Regions from separate parts of the Mesorhizobium sp. PL10 genome, predicted to be linked through region 1. Evidence: predicted binding sites of a transcription regulator. Region 1 holds the regulator's gene; each other region holds the start of a gene.

Region 1 (4,209 bases):
GGCTTTCGACGTCGGTCAACTGCTTGCCGGGATTGGACTGCGCGTCGGCGGAAATGTACTTGTCGCCGGCCGCCTCGATCGCCGCCTTCATCGCCGCTTCGTCGGTCTTCCAGCGCTCTTCCTGGAAGTTCGACCACGACACGCCGATGACCTTGTCCTTCGCCTGCGCGACCGACACCAGCGTCAGCGACATGGCGACACCCGCCAGCATGGCGGCTGCAAATCTGTTCATGATAATCCTCCCTGCGCCGCGCGCGGCGCGACAAAACTGGCCCGAAGGCCGGCACACAGAGGCTCTATTTTTTCGAGCCTCGAAAAAATACTGGTCCAACGGCGAGACGCTGTCAACATCGATTCTGATGGAATCTGATGGCCTCAGCGAATTTTTTCGAGGCTCGCAATAAACAATGACAGCGCGGCCTGCTTCTGCCAATATTTGCTGGTGTCACCGACCGCCGTCACTATCATGAGGCGGGAGGAGGACCGGGAGGAAAAAAGAAAGATGTCGGTTGGAATCCGCCACGACGATCTGCGCCGTCGCAACCGCGCGATGGTGATTTCGGCCGTGCGCCGGGCCGGCCAACCGTCGCGGACCGAGATCGCGGCGACCACCGGCCTCAGCCATTCGACCATATCGGCAATCTCGTCCGACCTGATTGCGGAAGGCATCCTGGCCGAGAGCAAGCCAGGCGAGACCGGCGCGCTGAAACGCGGCCGGCCGCAAGTCGGCCTTGGCCTCAATCCGGAAGCGGCGGCGGTGATGACCGTGGTGCTGTCGCTTAATTTCCTTTCCGTCACCGTCATCGACTATGCCGGCCAGGTGGTCGCCGAGGAGCAGCGCCGGCTGGATACGCTGACCATGCCGCGCGACGAGCTGATCGGCGAATGCACGGCAATCGTGCGGCGGCGGCTCGAGGACCCCGACCTCGATGTCCAGAGCATCGCCCGCATTGCCATGGGCATCCAGGGCATCACCGATTCGCAGGCGCGCGCCATGCTGTGGTCGCCGATCACGCCGCTGACCGACATTGCCTTCGCCGACATACTGGAAGCGGAATTCGGGATTCCGGCCACCATGGAAAACGATTGCAACATGATGGCAGTGGCGCTGCAATGGCGCCAGCCTGAGCGCTACCGCGACAATTTCATCGCCATCCTGCTCTCGCACGGCATCGGCATGGGGCTGGTGCTGAAGGGCGAACTGTTTACCGGCACGCATTCCTCCGGCGGCGAGTTCGGCCACATGATCCATCGGCCCGGCGGCGCGCTGTGCCGCTGCGGGCGGCGCGGCTGCGTCGAGGCTTATGCCGGCAACTACGCCATCTGGCGCAGCGCCAAAATGATGAGCGAGGATGCCGAACCGGTCGATGTCGGCGACGCCGACATGCGGGCGTTGGCTGCACGTGCCCGCGAGACCGATGGGCCCGAGCGCGAAGCCTATCGCAAGGCCGGCGAGGCGCTTGGCTTCGGCCTCGGCAGCCTCTTCGCGCTGATCGATCCAGCACCGGTCGCCATGGTCGGCGTCAGCGCCGCCGCGTTCGATCTGATCGAACCGGCATTGCGCGAAGCGATTGCCCAGACCGCCGGCGGCCAGCACTCGAAGTCGATCTCCTTCGACACCGAGCCCAACGAGCTGCCGCTGATCCGCGAAGGCTGCGCCATGCGCGCGCTGACCTTTGTCGACCAGGAGATTTTCGCGCCGGGCGTGCAGGCGCGAGCGGGCGCTGGAAAGAGCGTTGCCTGATCAGTCTTCCCTGATCGCATACCCCGCGCCACGGATGGTGCGGATCACATCCGGCATGCGGCCATTGTTGACCGCCTTGCGCAGGCGCCCGACATGCACGTCGACCGTGCGCTCGTCGATATAGATCGTCTCGCCCCAGACATTGTCGAGCAACTGGCTGCGCGAGAACACACGGCCGGGATGGCGCATCATGAATTCGAGCAGCCGGAACTCCGTCGGCCCGAGCCGGATCTCGCTCTTCTTGCGGTAGACCCGGTGCGACTCGCGGTCGAGCACGATGTCGCCGACCTTGAGCACGCTGGACAGAACTTCCGGCTTGGCGCGGCGCAGCAGCGCCTTCACCCGCGCCATGAACTCCGGCGTCGAGAACGGCTTGACCAGATAGTCGTCGGCGCCGGTCGACAGGCCGCGCACCCGGTCGCTCTCTTCGCCGCGCGCGGTCAGCATGATGATCGGCAGCCGTTCCGTCTCGGGCCGCATTCTGAGCCGCCGGCACAGCTCGATGCCGGACACCGCCGGTACCATCCAGTCGAGCACCAGCAGGTCGGGAACATTTTCCTGCAGCCGGATTTCGGCCTCGTCGCCGCGTGTCACCACCTCGACCTGGTAGCCTTCGGATTCGAGGTTGTAGCGGAGCAGCACGCCCAGCGGCTCCTCATCCTCCACGACCATGATGCGTGGCGCAATCATCAGCAGTTCACCTTTATCAGGGCGATGTGGCCATCGCCGTTTCGTCCTGCTTCGGGCGATTGGCGGGCAATTGCTGGCCGGTCAGCACATAATACGCATTTTCGGCGATGTTGGTGACATGATCGCCGATGCGCTCCAGGTTCTTGGCGCAGAACAGGAGATGCGTGCAGGCCGTGATGTTGCGCGGGTCTTCCATCATGTAGGTCAAGAGCTCGCGGAACACCGAGGTGTATTTGACGTCGATGCGCTCGTCGTCATTCCTGAGCTTCGCCAGCGCTGCCGCATCTGCGGCAGCATATTCCTCGACCACGCCCTGCACCTGGATCAGCACCAGCTGCGCCATCGCATCGATGGAATGCGACAGGTCGCGCGGCGTGACGCTCAAGCCGACGGTGCCGACACGCTTGGCGATGTTCTTGGCGAGGTCGCCGATGCGTTCAAGGTCGCCTGCCATGCGGATCGAGCCGACCACGGCGCGCAGATCGTTGGCCATCGGCTGGCGTTTGGCGATCAGCGTGATGGCGCGGTCGTCGAGCTCCCGCTGGCGCGCGTCCATGATGGCGTCGTCGGAAACCACCCGCTGCGCCAGCGCATTGTCCGAAGTGAGCAGCGCCTTGGTCGAGCCGCTGACCATCGAGCCGGCCAGATCGCCCATGTCGCGGATCAGCTTGCTGATCTGCCCCAGTTCTTCATCGAAGGAGGCGACGGTATGTTCACCCATGATCCTGGTCCTCGTGCCTGAAAATTCAACCGCTGGACGACTCAGCCGAAGCGGCCGGTAATATAATCCTGGGTGCGCTTGTCGTCGGGGTTGGTGAACATCTTGTCGGTGGCGCCCTCCTCGACCAGGTAGCCGAGATGGAACATCGCCGTGCGCTGCGACACGCGCGCCGCCTGCTGCATCGAGTGTGTGACGATGACGATCGTGTAGTTCTGGCGCAGTTCGTCGATCAGTTCCTCGACGCGGGCGGTGGCGATCGGGTCGAGCGCCGAGCAGGGCTCATCCATTAGGATCACTTCCGGCGACACAGCGATGGCGCGCGCGATGCACAGACGCTGCTGCTGGCCGCCGGACAGGCCGGTGCCGGGCTCCTGCAGGCGGTCCTTGACCTCGTTCCAGATCGCCGCCTTCTTCAGGCTGGATTCGACGATCTGGTCCATGTCGGACTTGCGCTTGGCAAGCCCATGGATGCGCGGACCGTAGGCGACGTTTTCGTAGATCGACTTCGGGAACGGATTGGGCTTCTGGAACACCATGCCGACACGGGCGCGCAGTTCGACCACGTCGATGTTCTTGTCGTAGATGTCGTCCTCGTCGAGCGTGATCTTGCCCGTCACCCGCGCCGAATCGATGGTGTCGTTCATGCGGTTGAGGCAGCGAAGGAAGGTCGACTTGCCGCAGCCGGACGGGCCGATCAGCGCCGTCACCTGGTTCTGTCGGACGTCGAGATTGACGTCGAACAGCGCCTGCTTCTCGCCGTAGAACACGCCGACCTTGTCGCCGCGCATCTTGATGACTTCGTTCGACTTGGCGTTCATTTTGTCGCCCACTGCGTTTTCAAGGGACTGTTCGGTCATGATGTTCATACCAAATTGCCTTTTTTCTACCAGCGCCGCTCGAACCGGCGCCGAAGCACGATCGCGGTGATGTTCATGGCCATGAGGAAGACGAGCAGGATGATGATGGCGCCGGACATGCGCTCGACAAAAGCGCGTTCAGCCTCGTTTGCCCACATGTAGATCTGCACCGGCAGCGCGGTCGCCGGATCGAAAGG
Region 2 (4,209 bases), 280 kb from region 1:
CGAGTGGCACGGCGAAGGGCAGTTCCGGCACGTCGAGCTCCAGCTCGACCTCGCCGATGCGGACTTCGCCGACAAAGGGGTGGTTGCGGGCATAGCCGCGCTGGGTGGAATAGCCCAGCGCCAGCAAAAACCCTTCATCGCCGCGTGACAGCGCCTGCAGGCGGATGTCGCGCGCCATCGGGAATTCCAGCGGCTCGCGGGTGATGTCGCCGGGGACATGGTCCTGAGGCATGTCGCCATCCGGCTCGATCAGGCCTTCGCGGGCGAGGATCGCCGAAACGCGCGGCATGGCCTGCGCTTCCGTCTCGCGCCGCAGCGGTTCGGCGACATCGGCGCCGGCGGCAAGCTCGGGGTCGAGCAACCGGTGCGTGTAGTCGAAGGTGGGCCCAAGCAACTGGCCACCGGGCAGGTCCTTGTAGGTTGCCGACACGCGCCGCTCGACCAGCATGGCGCCGGTGTCGATGGGATTGCTGTAGCCGAAGCGCGGCAACGTGGTGCGGTAGGCACGCACCAGAAAGATCGCCTCGATCATGTCGCCGCGCGCCTGGACGATGGCGAGTGCGGCCAACTCGCGATCATAGAGCGAGCCTTCGCTCATCACCCGGTCGACGCCGAGCGCCAGCTGCTCGACGATCTGGTCGAGGCGCAATGCCGGCACCGAACGATCGCCGCGCCGGCGGTCAGCGAGCAGGCTGTGGGCATTGGCGATAGCGGCCTCACCGCCTTTTACCGCGACATACATTTTACGCCTCCATCGTCTTGATGCGCGTCGTTCGCGGCAGGCAGGCGACGCCGTCGGGCGCTGCCAGGACGATGTCGACGCCGCGCGGAAAGCGCCCGATGTTCTGCTTCCACTGTTCGACGAAATGCCGTGGCATTTGCGCCGGCGCGATGGTCGCGCTGGTTTCGATGCCGGGACCTTCGAGCAGCAGCGGGGCGCCGGAGGTGAGGTCGCTGACCCGCAGGATCAATGTCGTCGAGCGATCGGGATAGTCCTGCGTGCCTTGCGAGAAACCGTCGAGGGCTGCCATCTCCGCAGGGTTGGCGATCACAGCGAAATGCGCATCGGCCGGCGTGTTGGCGAGCGGCGCGCCGGTGTGGAAGCCGAGCCAGGATTTCACCGCCGCGGACGCCTGCAGAGCAGGGTCGAGCCAGAGTGGGGTATCGTTGTCGCATAGCGCCAGCGCGATGGCGCCGGCGGTTGCCGACAGCGGCGCCGGCGGGCGGGCGAAGGCCGGCAAAGGCTGCACGCTGCCCGGTCGCGCCATGGCGTCCATGACCGCGCGGAAGACTGTCTGGGCGTTGAACACCGGATCGGCGAAACCGCCATCGATCGATTGGGCTGCGATATCCATCAGTCTTCCCCGCGCACCATGGTGAAGAAATCCACTTTCGTTGCCGCCGTCTCGGCGCGGCGTTTTTCACGCGCCTCGCCTTGGGCAGCCCGCAACGGCGCCACCAGCGCGGTCTCGACCGTCTGGCGCTGCGCGGGATCCTGCCAGAGCGCGTCGGCGATCGCCGCCAGCTTCGCCTTCTTGCGGTCGCGGCCGAGCATGTAGCTGTGGCCGACCTGCCCGCTCGGCAGCCGCACAGTGGCACGGGTCACCGTGGCTTCACCGACATTGAAGGGCGCGCCGCCGCCGCCGATGCGGCCGCGCACGGTTACCAGGCCGGTTTCCGGCCCACGCAGAAGTTCTGCTTCCGAGGTCAGGCCGGCCCCGTTCCAGAGCCGGGCGATATCGTCGCCGCTGGCCTGCGCCAGCGTCGCCATGACGGCTTTGCGCTCGACCTGGTCGCGCGCTTCCTGTCCTCGCATGCAGCAACTCCCTGACTATGTAAAATTTGTCTAGTGATATAGACAACTATACAAATTATACCTATTATCTAACCCGTGTCCATGACGGGTGGATGACAGGGGCGTGATCGGGGGCAAGAATGGCCGGGCAAAAGATGGTGAGCAGTATTGAACGGCGCAGCGGCGTCTCGCTGTGGCGGCAGATCGCCGACCAGATCCTGCATTCGATTGCCGCTGGCGACTTTGCCGAGAATGCCGTGCTGCCGCCGGAGGTGGCGTTGGCCGAACGCTACGGCGTCAATCGTCACACGGTGCGCAGCGCCATATCAGCCCTGGTGCAGGACGGCGTGCTTCGAGCCGAACAGGGACGCGGCACATTTGTGCTGTCGCGCAAACGGCTGTCCTATCCGATCGGCGCGCGGACGCGGTTTTCGACGGGCCTGCAAGGACAGACGTCGGAACGGCATATCGTCCTGCTTACATCAGTGGTCGAGCCGGCCAGCCAGCGCGTCGCCGAGGGGCTCGGCCTTGCCAGGAGCACCGAGGTGATCCGGCTGGAGACGCGCGGCGAGGCCGATGGACGGCCGGTGTCGCGCGCTGCCAGCTGGTACGAAGCAAAGCGTTTCGCCGGCATCGAGAAGGCGATGGCCGAGACAGGATCCATCACCGCTTCGCTCAAGCACTTCGGCATCGACGATTATCTCCGGCAGTCGACTGTTCTGTCCGCGCGCCACGCCGATGCCGCCGACCTCGCCGATCTCGATCTGCAGCCGGGCGCCATCGTGCTGGTCGCCACCGCTGTCAATGTCACGCCGGACGGTCAGCCGATCCAGTTTGCCGAAACGCGGTTTCCGGCCGAGCGGGTGGAGCTCAAGCTATCGGCACTGTGACCAAGGGCTCGAGACGGCAAGCTATCCGACCTCGATGACCGCCTTGATCAGGCCGGATTTCTCATGCGCCCAGCGAGCCAGATCGCGCGGTGTGCCGGCGAGCGTCGTGCGATGCGAGACGAGCTTCGCCAGCGGCACTGCCCCGCTTAGGATCGAGGCGGCGACGTGGTCGAAGTCGGCCTTGAGCGCATTGCGGCTGCCGACCAGCGTCATCTCACGTTTGTGGAACTCGGGGTCTGAGAAAACGATATCGTCCTTGACGACGCTGACCAGCACCAGCATGCCGCCATGCGCGACATGAGCGAAGGCCGACTGCACGGAGGCGGTGTTGCCGGTGGCATCAAAGACGACATCGAAGCCCTCGCCGCCGGTAGCGTCCCGCACCAGCTCGGCTGCCGCTTTTTGTGAGCCGTCGAGCGTCGCGAAGCCGAGCTCGTTTGCGGCGAAAGTCAGCCGCTCGCTGCTCATGTCGAGCAGACTGACGTCGAGCCCGGCGATACCGGCGAAGATGGCCGTGCCGAGCCCGATCGGGCCGGCGCCGATCACCAGCGTGCGGGCACCCGGTTCGGCGCGGGCGCGGCGAACGGCATGCGCGCCGATGGCGAGGAATTCGACAGCGGCGGCGTCCGCCAACGACAAGCCGTTGGTCGGATAGAGATTTTGTGCCGGGACAAGAATTTGCTCGGCCATGGCGCCGTCACGATGGACGCCGAGCACCTCGATCTTGACGCAGCAATTGGGCTTGCCGTGCCGGCAGGCGATGCATTTGCCGCACGCGAGATAGGGGTTGATGACGACCGGTTCGCCGATGGCCAGATCGACGCCTTCGCTGGCCTCGACGACGGTGCCCGACACCTCGTGGCCCATGATGCGGGGGTAGGCGAGGAACGGGTGCTTGCCCTCGAAGATGTGGTAGTCGGTGCCGCATATGCCGACATGGCTGACCGCGACCAGCGCCCAACCCGCAGGCGGCGCGCCGGGTGCGGCGCGATCTTCCAGGACAAGATCGCCGGGCGAGCGGCAGATAACGGCTTTCATTCAGCAATTCCAGTGTTCAAAAAGGCGCCGGTCCGTCGAGCGGACCGGCGGGAGGATTATTTGCCGCGACGGCGCAGGCCGTCGAAGTAGACGATGACGATGATCAGCACGCCGGTGATAATGCGCTGCCAGAAGGCGTTGACGTTGAGCAGGTTGGCGCCGTTGTTAATGGTGGCGAGGATGAAGGCGCCGAGCAGCGGTCCGTGCACCGAGCCGACGGCGCCGAACAGCGAGGTGCCGCCGATCACCGACGATGCGATCGCCTGCAGCTCCCAGCCCTCGGCCTGGGTCGGGTTGCCGATGCCGATGCGCGAAGCCAAGAGCACGCCGACGAACGCCGCGCAGAGACCCGAGAGCGTGTAGGCCATGAAGATGGTGCGCTGGACGTTGACGCCGGACAGGCGCGAGGCCTCGGCGTTCGACCCGACCGAGAACAGGTACCGGCCCCAGCGGCTGTGATGCAGGAAGACATAGGCGGGGATGCCG
Region 3 (4,209 bases), on a different contig from region 1:
TCGCCCGGCCCATCGATCGCGGCGCTGGTTGCCCGTGTCATCTCGAAAGGGTTTCGCGATGTGTTTCCGTTCCTGCTCGCCATGTGGATCGGCGAGGGCATCTGGCTGTCGCTGGCGGTGTTCGGGCTGGCTGTCGTGGCGCAGACCTTTCACTTTGCCTTCGTCGTCGTGAAATGGGTTGGTGTCGCCTATCTCGCTTACCTCGCCTGGAAGATGTGGACCGCGCCGGTCGAGGCCAGGGAAGGCGAGATGCCGCGTGAGGATTCGGCGACAAAGCTGTTCTTTGCCGGCCTGGCGGTGACACTCGGCAATCCCAAGATCATGATGTTCTATCTGGCGTTGCTGCCGACCATCATCGACCTCGCTTCGGTCAGCGTCATCGGCTGGGTCGAGCTGACGGCGACGATGGCGGTGGTGCTCATCGCCATCGATCTCGCCTGGGTGCTGGCGGCTTCGCAGGCGCGCAAGCTGCTGAAGAGCAAGCGGGCGATGAAGATCGCCAACCGTATCAGCGCCGGCACAATGGCCGGCGCCGCGGCAGCTATCGCAGCGCGGTCATAGGGCATGACCCCAAACCGAAGGATCGCATCAGCGAAAGGCGGGATCTTTTTTTGCTTCGATGACCTTCGGTAGATCGGGTCACATCATTTCGATGATCGGCGCGATCTCGACACTGAACGCCGGGTCCATCAGGATCGGGCAACCCTTTGCCTTGGCGACGGCATCGTCGATGTCCTTCGCTTCGACGATCGTGTAACCGGCGGTCGGACTGCTGCCACCATTGTTCTCGACCTTGCCGCCGGGCAGCACCATCTTCGACTTGCCGACCGGATTGCCGCCGTCGACGACGGCCGAGCCAAGCTTGCCGTACCAGCCGGTCCAGGCGTCCATCGAGGCTTTCCGCTCGGCCTCGTCGGTCGGCATCTTGCCGGAGCCATGATAGACATAGAGAAATTTCGCCATGTTCTCCTCCCTAGGTGAGCGGCTCGAACCGGCACGCGGTCATGCCGCCTGCCGATCATCGGACCAAACGGGCAAACAAGCAACGGGATGCGAGACCGCTAATACGGCGCGGCTGGGCGATAGAAGCGACCGCTACCGTGGGAGAGTCGCGTTCGGTCCTGATTCTTGGCTATTCGGGAGCTAGACCTTCTCTATTAGGTCCATGCTATCAGACGTGCCGATTTTCCAGCCGGCGAAACATCCCAAGACGCCGCAGACCGAGCATCGAACCCCGACATAAAGCCAGCGAATGCCATCGCGATTTGGATAGATAGAAAAACCGACGCCGATGTTTGCGGCTTCGGAACCGCACTCAATGCACGCAAAGCGCTCAGGCTTGGATTCTCCCCAAAACTCCTCACTATCGCAGATAGGATGTTGGGACCCACAGACCGTGCACGTTCGTCGCGCCACGCCTTCATCATCGTCGGCATCAAGAAGAAATGACGTGGAACCGCATTTGCATCGCGCAAGCCGGAATTCGTTGACCTCAGATCCTTCGGAGGCATACGCTTCCAGGTATTCTGCGATGTCGGTGGGGTCGCTGCCAACCCACCACTTGCCTGACGTGTCTATCGTCATGTTTCACCTTGCCATGGCGTGGTATTCGTCGTTCGGCCGCATATCGATCGCCGCCGCCACCCGGTTCGACATGTTGAAAAAGGCGGCGGTCGAGGCGATGTCCCAGATGTCGCGGTTGGTGAAGCCGGCGTTGCGTAGCGCTGCCCGGTCAGCCTCGACGATCTTTGCCGGCTGTTCGGTCAGCTTGACGGCGAACTCCAGCATCGCTGTCTGCTTCGGTGAAAGATTGGCGGCGCGGAAATTCATCACCATCATCTCGCCGAAGGCCGGGTCGCAGGACAGCTGGCGCACCGCCGCGCCATGCGCGGTCAGGCAGTAATAGCAATGGTTGATCGAGGAGACGACGACCGCGATCATCTCGCGCTCCAGCTTCGACAGGCCGGATTCACCCAGCATCAGATCGTTGTAGGTGTCGGTAAAGGCGCGCAGCTTTTTCTCGTCGAAGGCATAGGCAAGAAGGACATTGGGCACCAGGCCGAGCTTTTCCTCGCATTTGGCGAAATAGGCTTTTGTCGCCTCGCTGAGCTCCGCGATGCCGAGGTCAAGCGCGCTGATCTTGCCGGACATGGGGTCTTCCTCCTCGTTCTCTACGGCCTGGCCGCCGAATTCCGATAATTTTTAGCGAGCCGTCAAACCTTTGTCGCCAAACGGCGGTCATCTGCTACCATAGTCGTAAAAGCATGTGACGGGAGGAGGACATCATGGCGAGCGTGAAATCCGCAGCTAAGCCGAAGAAAAAAGCCAGTGCAGCGGCGAAGCCCGACGAGAAGTCGGCCGGTCTCGCCGATTATCTGCTGGCACGCGCGCCGGCGGAAGACATTGCCACCTATGACGCCGCCGACCTTCAGCGCGCCGCCGATCTGGCCGGGCGGGCGGTCGCCGTCCACAAGAAGGGCCAGAGCGTCGTCGCCGTCGATGCCGAGTCGGGCGTCTCCCGCGAGGGCCGGCCGATGACGGTCATCACCGTCGTCAACGACAACATGCCGTTCCTGTTCGATTCGATCCTTGGCGAGATCACCGAGACCGCCGGCGAGCCGACTCTGGTCACCCATCCGGTCATCGTGGTGCGCCATGGCAAGGCCGGCGTCGACGAGATTCTCGGCGACGGCAGCGTCATCAAGGACGACAGCACCCTCGACCGGCTGAGCGTCGTCCATGTCCACATCCCGCGCCTGACGGCGGAGCAGGGGAACGCGCTCGCCGATCGCTTGCGCAAGATGCTGAACCAAGTCCGCGCCGCGGTCAGCGACTGGAAGCCGATGCTCGCCCGCCTCGACCAGGCGATCTCCGAGTTTCGCTATTCCGCCGTGCCGCTCGACAAGAAGAACGTCGCCGAGGCGATCGCCTTCCTGGAGTGGCTGCGCGACGACAATTTCACCTTCCTCGGCATGCGCGAGTTCAAATACACTGGCGGCGCGGAGAGCGGCAATCTGGAGCGTGCCGACAAGCCCGGCCTCGGCATCCTCTCCGACCCCGACGTGCTGGTGCTGCGGCGCGGCACCGAAGCGGTGACGACGACGCCGGAAATCCGAGCCTTCCTGCATGGGCCGGAGCCGCTGATCGTCACCAAGGCCAACGCCAAGTCGCTGGTGCACCGCCGCATCTATCTCGATTATATCGGCGTCAAGACCTACACCGCCAAGGGCGCATTGTCGGGCGAATTGCGCATCGTCGGCCTGTTCACCTCGACCGCCTACACGCGCTCGGTGATGAAGATCCCGTATCTGAGGTCAAAGGCCGAAACCATCATCGCCAAGTCGGGCTTCGACCGCCACGACCATTCCGGCAAGGCGCTGATCAACGTCCTGGAGAGTTATCCGCGCGACGAACTGTTCCAGGTCCCGGTGCCGATCCTGAAGAAGCACGCCGCGGCCATTCTCGGCCTGGTCGAACGGCCGCGCGTCCGAGCCCTGGTGCGTGTCGACCAGTTCGACCGCTTTGTCTCCATCCTCGTCTTCGTGCCGCGCGACCGCTATGACAGCGTCGTGCGCGAGAAGGTCGGCACCTACCTCAAGACAGTGTTCGAAGGCCGTTTGTCGGCTTACTATCCGGCCTTCCCGGAAGGCGGGCTGGCGCGCGTGCATTTCATCATCGGCCGCTCCGGTGGCAAGACGCCGAAGGTCGAGCAGGAGACCGTCGAGGCGGCGATCCGCGACATCGTGCGCACCTGGGACGATGCGCTGGCCGATGCGGCAGAGGCCGGCGGCAGCGATCAGGCGTTGAAGGCTATCGCCGCGCGGTTTCCTGAGAGCTACCGCGATTCCTTCAGCGCGAGCGTGGCGCTGGCCGATGCCGGGCGCATCGCCAAAATCAGCGCCGCCAATCCGATCGCCATCGACTATTATCGCCATGGCGAGCAGAAACCGCATCAGGCGGCATTGAAGATCTATCATCACGGCAGCCCGGTGGCGTTGTCCAGACGGGTGCCGGTGCTGGAAAACATCGGCTTCCGCGTCATCAGCGAGCGGACGTTCGAGGTTGACGAGGACAGCGGCGACACTGTCTTCGTCCACGACATGGAGCTGGAGAACAGCTACGGCAAGCCGATCGACCTCACCGATGGCGGCGCGCTGTTCGAGGACGCGTTCCTGTCGGTGTGGCGCGGCGATATCGACAATGACAGCT
Region 4 (4,209 bases), on a different contig from region 1:
TGATGAGAAGCGTTTTGCGGCACTGCTCGATTACATCGACGCGAATTTCCAGCAAGGGCCGAACGGTCCGATCGTCATCGAGAACGCAGCCTATTCCAGCTTTGACCGCTTCTACGAGGCGAACGGCCATTTCAACGCGCTGGTCGGCTGCAACACCTGGACGGCTGCGGGTCTGCGCACCGCCGGCCTTCGCACCGGCTGGTGGAACCCGCTGCCGATGTCGCTCAGCCTGTCGATGCGGCTTTACAATTAGCTGAAAACGGTAGGCATCCCGACGACGTCTAGCGCCGGATGATTTTCTGCGGCTCCCACCCATAGAGCCAGTCCAAATCGGCCGCGAGCTTTTCCGGGGAGCGCATCTTCAGGAACAGGTTGCGCGCCAACGCCACCGGCCCCGCAGCATGCCAGGCCAGGCGGTTGACGGCGCCGCGACGTGCGGCCTTTGCGACACGGGGCCGCCGCAGGTTCTCCCAGATCTGTAAACTCCCAGCCAGATCGGCAGGGAAATCGGCAACGATGGCGGCAAGCGTGGCTGCGTCTTCGATCGCCATGGCCGCACCTTGTGCCGCAAACGGCGTCATCGCATGCGCGGCGTCGCCGATCAGCGCGATGCCTTGCGGGCTCGTCCACCGCGTTTGTTCGACGGTATGGATCGGAAACGCCGTCCAGGGGCCGGCCAGCGCCACAAGCTTCGCCAGGCCCGGCGCTGTGCCGCGCGCGGCGCCGTCGAGAACAGCTGGGTCGGCATGGCCCGACCAGCTCTCCGCAATGCGCTCGCCCTTGGTGAAGGCGGCGAGATTGAAGGCGCGACCTTCGCTGACGGGATAGGCGACCATGTGGAAGCCGGGGTGCAGGAACGTGGTGACGCAGTCGGCGGCGGCGATGGCGGCAAAGGCTTCTCCGGCGGCACTCTCGGCCGCAACTGTGGCCCGCCAGGCGAGTTCGCCCGAGAAGCGGCTTTTGCCGAAAGCCGGTTCCTTACTCGTAAGCTGCGCCCGAACCGATGACCAGACGCCATCGGCGCCGACCAGGAGCCGGCCGCGTGCCTCGATCGCGCGGCCATCCACCTCGGCGGTCACGGCAACATCTTGCGCGTTGACGGCGATACCTGTGACCCGCGCGCCGGTGACGAGCTCAACCCCAGGCTGTTCTGCGACTTGCGCCAGCAGTGCCGCCTGCAGATCGGCGCGGTGGGCAACAAGATACGGCGCCTGCCAGCGCGCTTCGGCCGCTTGCCCAAGTGGCACCCGCGCCAGTTCGCGCAGCGTCGCCGCGTCCTTCAGCGCCACCGCTTCCGGCCGCAAGGCCGCCGGCAGCAGCCGGTCGAGCACGCCGAGTTTTCGAAGAATGCGCGTTGCGTTGGGCGAAAGCTGGATGCCGGCGCCGGCCGCTTCGAGCCGCGACGCCTGTTCCAACAGTTTTATCGGATACCCGCGTTCGGCGAAGGCGAGGGCAGCCGTCAACCCGGCGACGCCAGCCCCGGCGATTATGACCTGCCGGGACCTGACGTCTTCCATCGGCGCTTTGCCGCGGAAGATCAGGCGGCCTGGTCGATATAGAGGCAGCCGGGCGGCTGGGTTTCCGTCGCCTTCAGCTTCGCCGAATAGCGGTAGAGCGTCGAGCAATAAGGGCAGACCTTTTCATTGTCGTCGCCCATGTCGAGAAACACGTGTGGATGATCGAAAGGTGGGTTGGCGCCGGTGCACATGAATTCCCTGACACCGATGTCGATCGCCGGATGGCCGGCATCGTTCTGGAAATGGGGAATGGAACCGCCTGCCATCATCGTCTCCTTAACGCAGTCTCGTCTGCATCTGGATCATAACAGCTCTGTTTGCAAGATCGATGAAATGAAACTGTCGCAAAAGGCTGGCAGAGGATAAGTTGAGCCGGTTAAGCGCATGACCCCGGAAGCCGAGCGATTCCGCGACGGATCACGCGTTACAAATTGATGTTAGAGCGTCCATGGCCATCTCGGCATATGCGGTGCTCCAAAAGGAACGGTTGCAGGCAGGAAACCATGAATGAACTGAAGCCGGTGCAGAGCGAATTCATCAACATCGAGGTGGCGAGCCCCGAGGGCGGCAATCCCGACCGTTTCGTCAACCGCGAATTCTCCTGGCTGCAGTTCAACCGGCGCGTTCTCGAGGAATCGCAAAACGAGCACCATCCGCTGCTCGAACGTGTCCGTTTCCTGTCGATCTCGGCCGCCAATCTCGATGAATTCTTCATGGTTCGCGTCGCGGGCCTTGCCGGCCAGGTGCGCGAAGGCATCGCGCTCAAGAGCCCCGACGGGCGCACGCCCGAGCAGCAGCTCGAACAGCTTTTGCGCGAGGTCGAGCGGCTGCAGGAGGACCAGCAGAACAGCCTGTCGGCGCTGATGCTGCTGCTCAACAAGGAAGGCATTGAGAGCATCACCCGCGATGCATTGACCAAGGACGAGAAGGTCTGGTTGGAAGACCATTTCCAGGACCAGGTGTTCCCGGTGCTGACCCCGCTGTCGATCGACCCGGCGCATCCATTCCCGTTCATTCCCAATCTCGGCTTCTCGATGGCGCTGCAGTTGCGCCATCGCAAGAATGGCGAGGAGATGAGCGCGCTTCTGCGCCTGCCGGTGGCACTGAAGCGCTTCATCCGCCTGCCCGACCGCAAGCAGCACGTCCGCTTCATTCCGCTCGAGGAGGCGGTCGGCCTCTATATCGGCAAGCTGTTCCCCGGCTACGAGGTCAAGGGCTCCGGCACCTTCCGCATCATCCGGGACAGCGATATCGAGGTCGAGGAGGAGTCCGAGGACCTCGTGCGCCTGTTCGAGACGGCGCTGAAGCGCCGCCGCCGCGGTTCGGTCATCCGCATCGAATTCGACAAGTTGATGCCCGGCGAGTTGCGCGACTTCGTTGCAGGCGAGCTTGGCGTCTCTTCGAGCCGCATCAGCGTTTTGACCGGCCCGCTGGCGCTCAGCCAGATTTCCGAGATCGTCGCCGTGCCGCGCGACGACCTCAAGTTCAGGCCCTACAATCCGCGCTTTCCCGAGCGCATCCGCGAACATGGCGGCGATTGTTTCGCGGCCATCCGCGAGAAGGACATCGTCGTCCATCACCCCTATGAATCCTTCGACGTGGTGGTGCAGTTCCTGCGCCAGGCGATGGCCGATCCGGAAGTGGTCGCGATCAAGCAGACGCTCTACCGCACCTCCAACGACAGCCCGATCGTGCGCGCGCTGGTCGATGCCGCCGAGGCCGGCAAGTCGGTGACCGCCCTGGTCGAGCTCAAGGCGCGCTTCGACGAGGAAGCCAACATCCGCTGGGCGCGCGATCTCGAGCGCGCCGGCGTCCAGGTCGTGTTCGGTTTCCTCGAACTGAAGACGCACGCGAAAATGTCGCTGGTGGTGCGGAGGGAAGACGGCAAGCTGCGCAACTATGTGCATCTGGGCACCGGCAACTATCATCCGGTCACCGCGCGCATCTACACCGACCTGTCCTTCTTCACCACCGATCCGACGATTGCCCGCGACGTCGCCCAACTGTTCAACTTCATCACCGGCTATGCCGAGCCGACCGACGAGATGCGGATTGCGATCTCGCCGTTTACGCTGCGCAGCCGCATCCTGAAGCACATTGCCGATGAGATCGCCTATGCCCTGGCTGGCCGGCCGGCGCGCATCTGGATGAAGATGAATGCGCTCGTCGATCCCAACATCATCGACGCGCTCTATGACGCCAGCCGCGCCGGCGTCGAGGTCGACCTCGTCGTGCGCGGCATCTGCTGCCTGCGGCCGCAGGTGCCGGGCCTGTCGGAAAACATCAGGGTCAAGTCGATCGTCGGCCGTTTCCTCGAACACAGTCGCATCTATTGCTTCGGCAACGGCCATGGCCTGCCCTCGGACGAGGCGATCGTCTACATCTCCTCGGCCGACCTGATGCCGCGCAATCTCGACCGCCGTGTCGAGACCATGGTGCCGATCACCAATCCAACTGTGCATGAACAGATACTTGGCCAGATCATGCTGGGCAACATCATGGACAACCAGCAAAGTTTCGACGTATTGGCTGACGGAACCTCCCGGCGCGTGGTGCTGGAGGAGGGTGAGGAACCGTTCAACGCGCAGGAATATTTCATGACCAATCCTAGCCTGTCCGGACGGGGCGATGCGCTGAAGTCGCATGCGCCCAAGCGCATCGCGCAGTTCAAGCGCCGCAAGAAAAACGCTGC

What was found. The regulator PhoB, encoded in region 1, activates phosphate uptake and scavenging genes when phosphate is short. The targets are predictions, from matches to a motif close to TGTCATNNANCTGTCAT.
Region 2: a site for PhoB is predicted at 1,898-1,914, ahead of phnF (phosphonate metabolism transcriptional regulator PhnF). Genes of this name have one in related genera too.
Region 3: a site for PhoB is predicted at 2,267-2,283, ahead of ACWGTO_RS25775 (NAD-glutamate dehydrogenase). Genes of this name have one in related genera too.
Region 4: a site for PhoB is predicted at 1,847-1,863, ahead of ACWGTO_RS27290 (RNA degradosome polyphosphate kinase). Genes of this name have one in related genera too.

Annotation. Positions count from the first base shown of each region.
Region 1 covers NZ_JBSKBR010000001.1:319,013-323,221, reverse strand. The annotation lists gene xylF (D-xylose ABC transporter substrate-binding protein) at 1-232, opposite strand, end outside; gene ACWGTO_RS01625 (ROK family protein) at 503-1,744, shown strand; gene phoB (phosphate regulon transcriptional regulator PhoB) at 1,745-2,434, opposite strand; gene phoU (phosphate signaling complex protein PhoU) at 2,451-3,155, opposite strand; gene pstB (phosphate ABC transporter ATP-binding protein PstB) at 3,197-4,021, opposite strand; gene pstA (phosphate ABC transporter permease PstA) at 4,039-4,209, opposite strand, start outside.
Region 2 covers NZ_JBSKBR010000001.1:599,274-603,482, forward strand. The annotation lists gene ACWGTO_RS03005 (carbon-phosphorus lyase complex subunit PhnI) at 1-742, opposite strand, end outside; gene phnH (phosphonate C-P lyase system protein PhnH) at 744-1,355, opposite strand; gene phnG (phosphonate C-P lyase system protein PhnG) at 1,355-1,816, opposite strand; gene phnF (phosphonate metabolism transcriptional regulator PhnF) at 1,951-2,685, shown strand; gene ACWGTO_RS03025 (zinc-binding alcohol dehydrogenase family protein) at 2,707-3,723, opposite strand; gene ACWGTO_RS03030 (ABC transporter permease) at 3,780-4,209, opposite strand, start outside.
Region 3 covers NZ_JBSKBR010000020.1:4,611-8,819, reverse strand. The annotation lists gene ACWGTO_RS25795 (LysE family translocator) at 1-561, shown strand, start outside; gene ACWGTO_RS25790 (YciI family protein) at 640-963, opposite strand; gene ACWGTO_RS25785 (hypothetical protein) at 1,144-1,584, opposite strand; gene ACWGTO_RS25780 (peroxidase-related enzyme) at 1,588-2,151, opposite strand; gene ACWGTO_RS25775 (NAD-glutamate dehydrogenase) at 2,286-4,209, shown strand, end outside.
Region 4 covers NZ_JBSKBR010000024.1:17,757-21,965, reverse strand. The annotation lists gene ACWGTO_RS27305 (TIGR02117 family protein) at 1-253, shown strand, start outside; gene ACWGTO_RS27300 (FAD-dependent monooxygenase) at 282-1,517, opposite strand; gene ACWGTO_RS27295 (zinc-finger domain-containing protein) at 1,538-1,783, opposite strand; gene ACWGTO_RS27290 (RNA degradosome polyphosphate kinase) at 2,021-4,209, shown strand, end outside.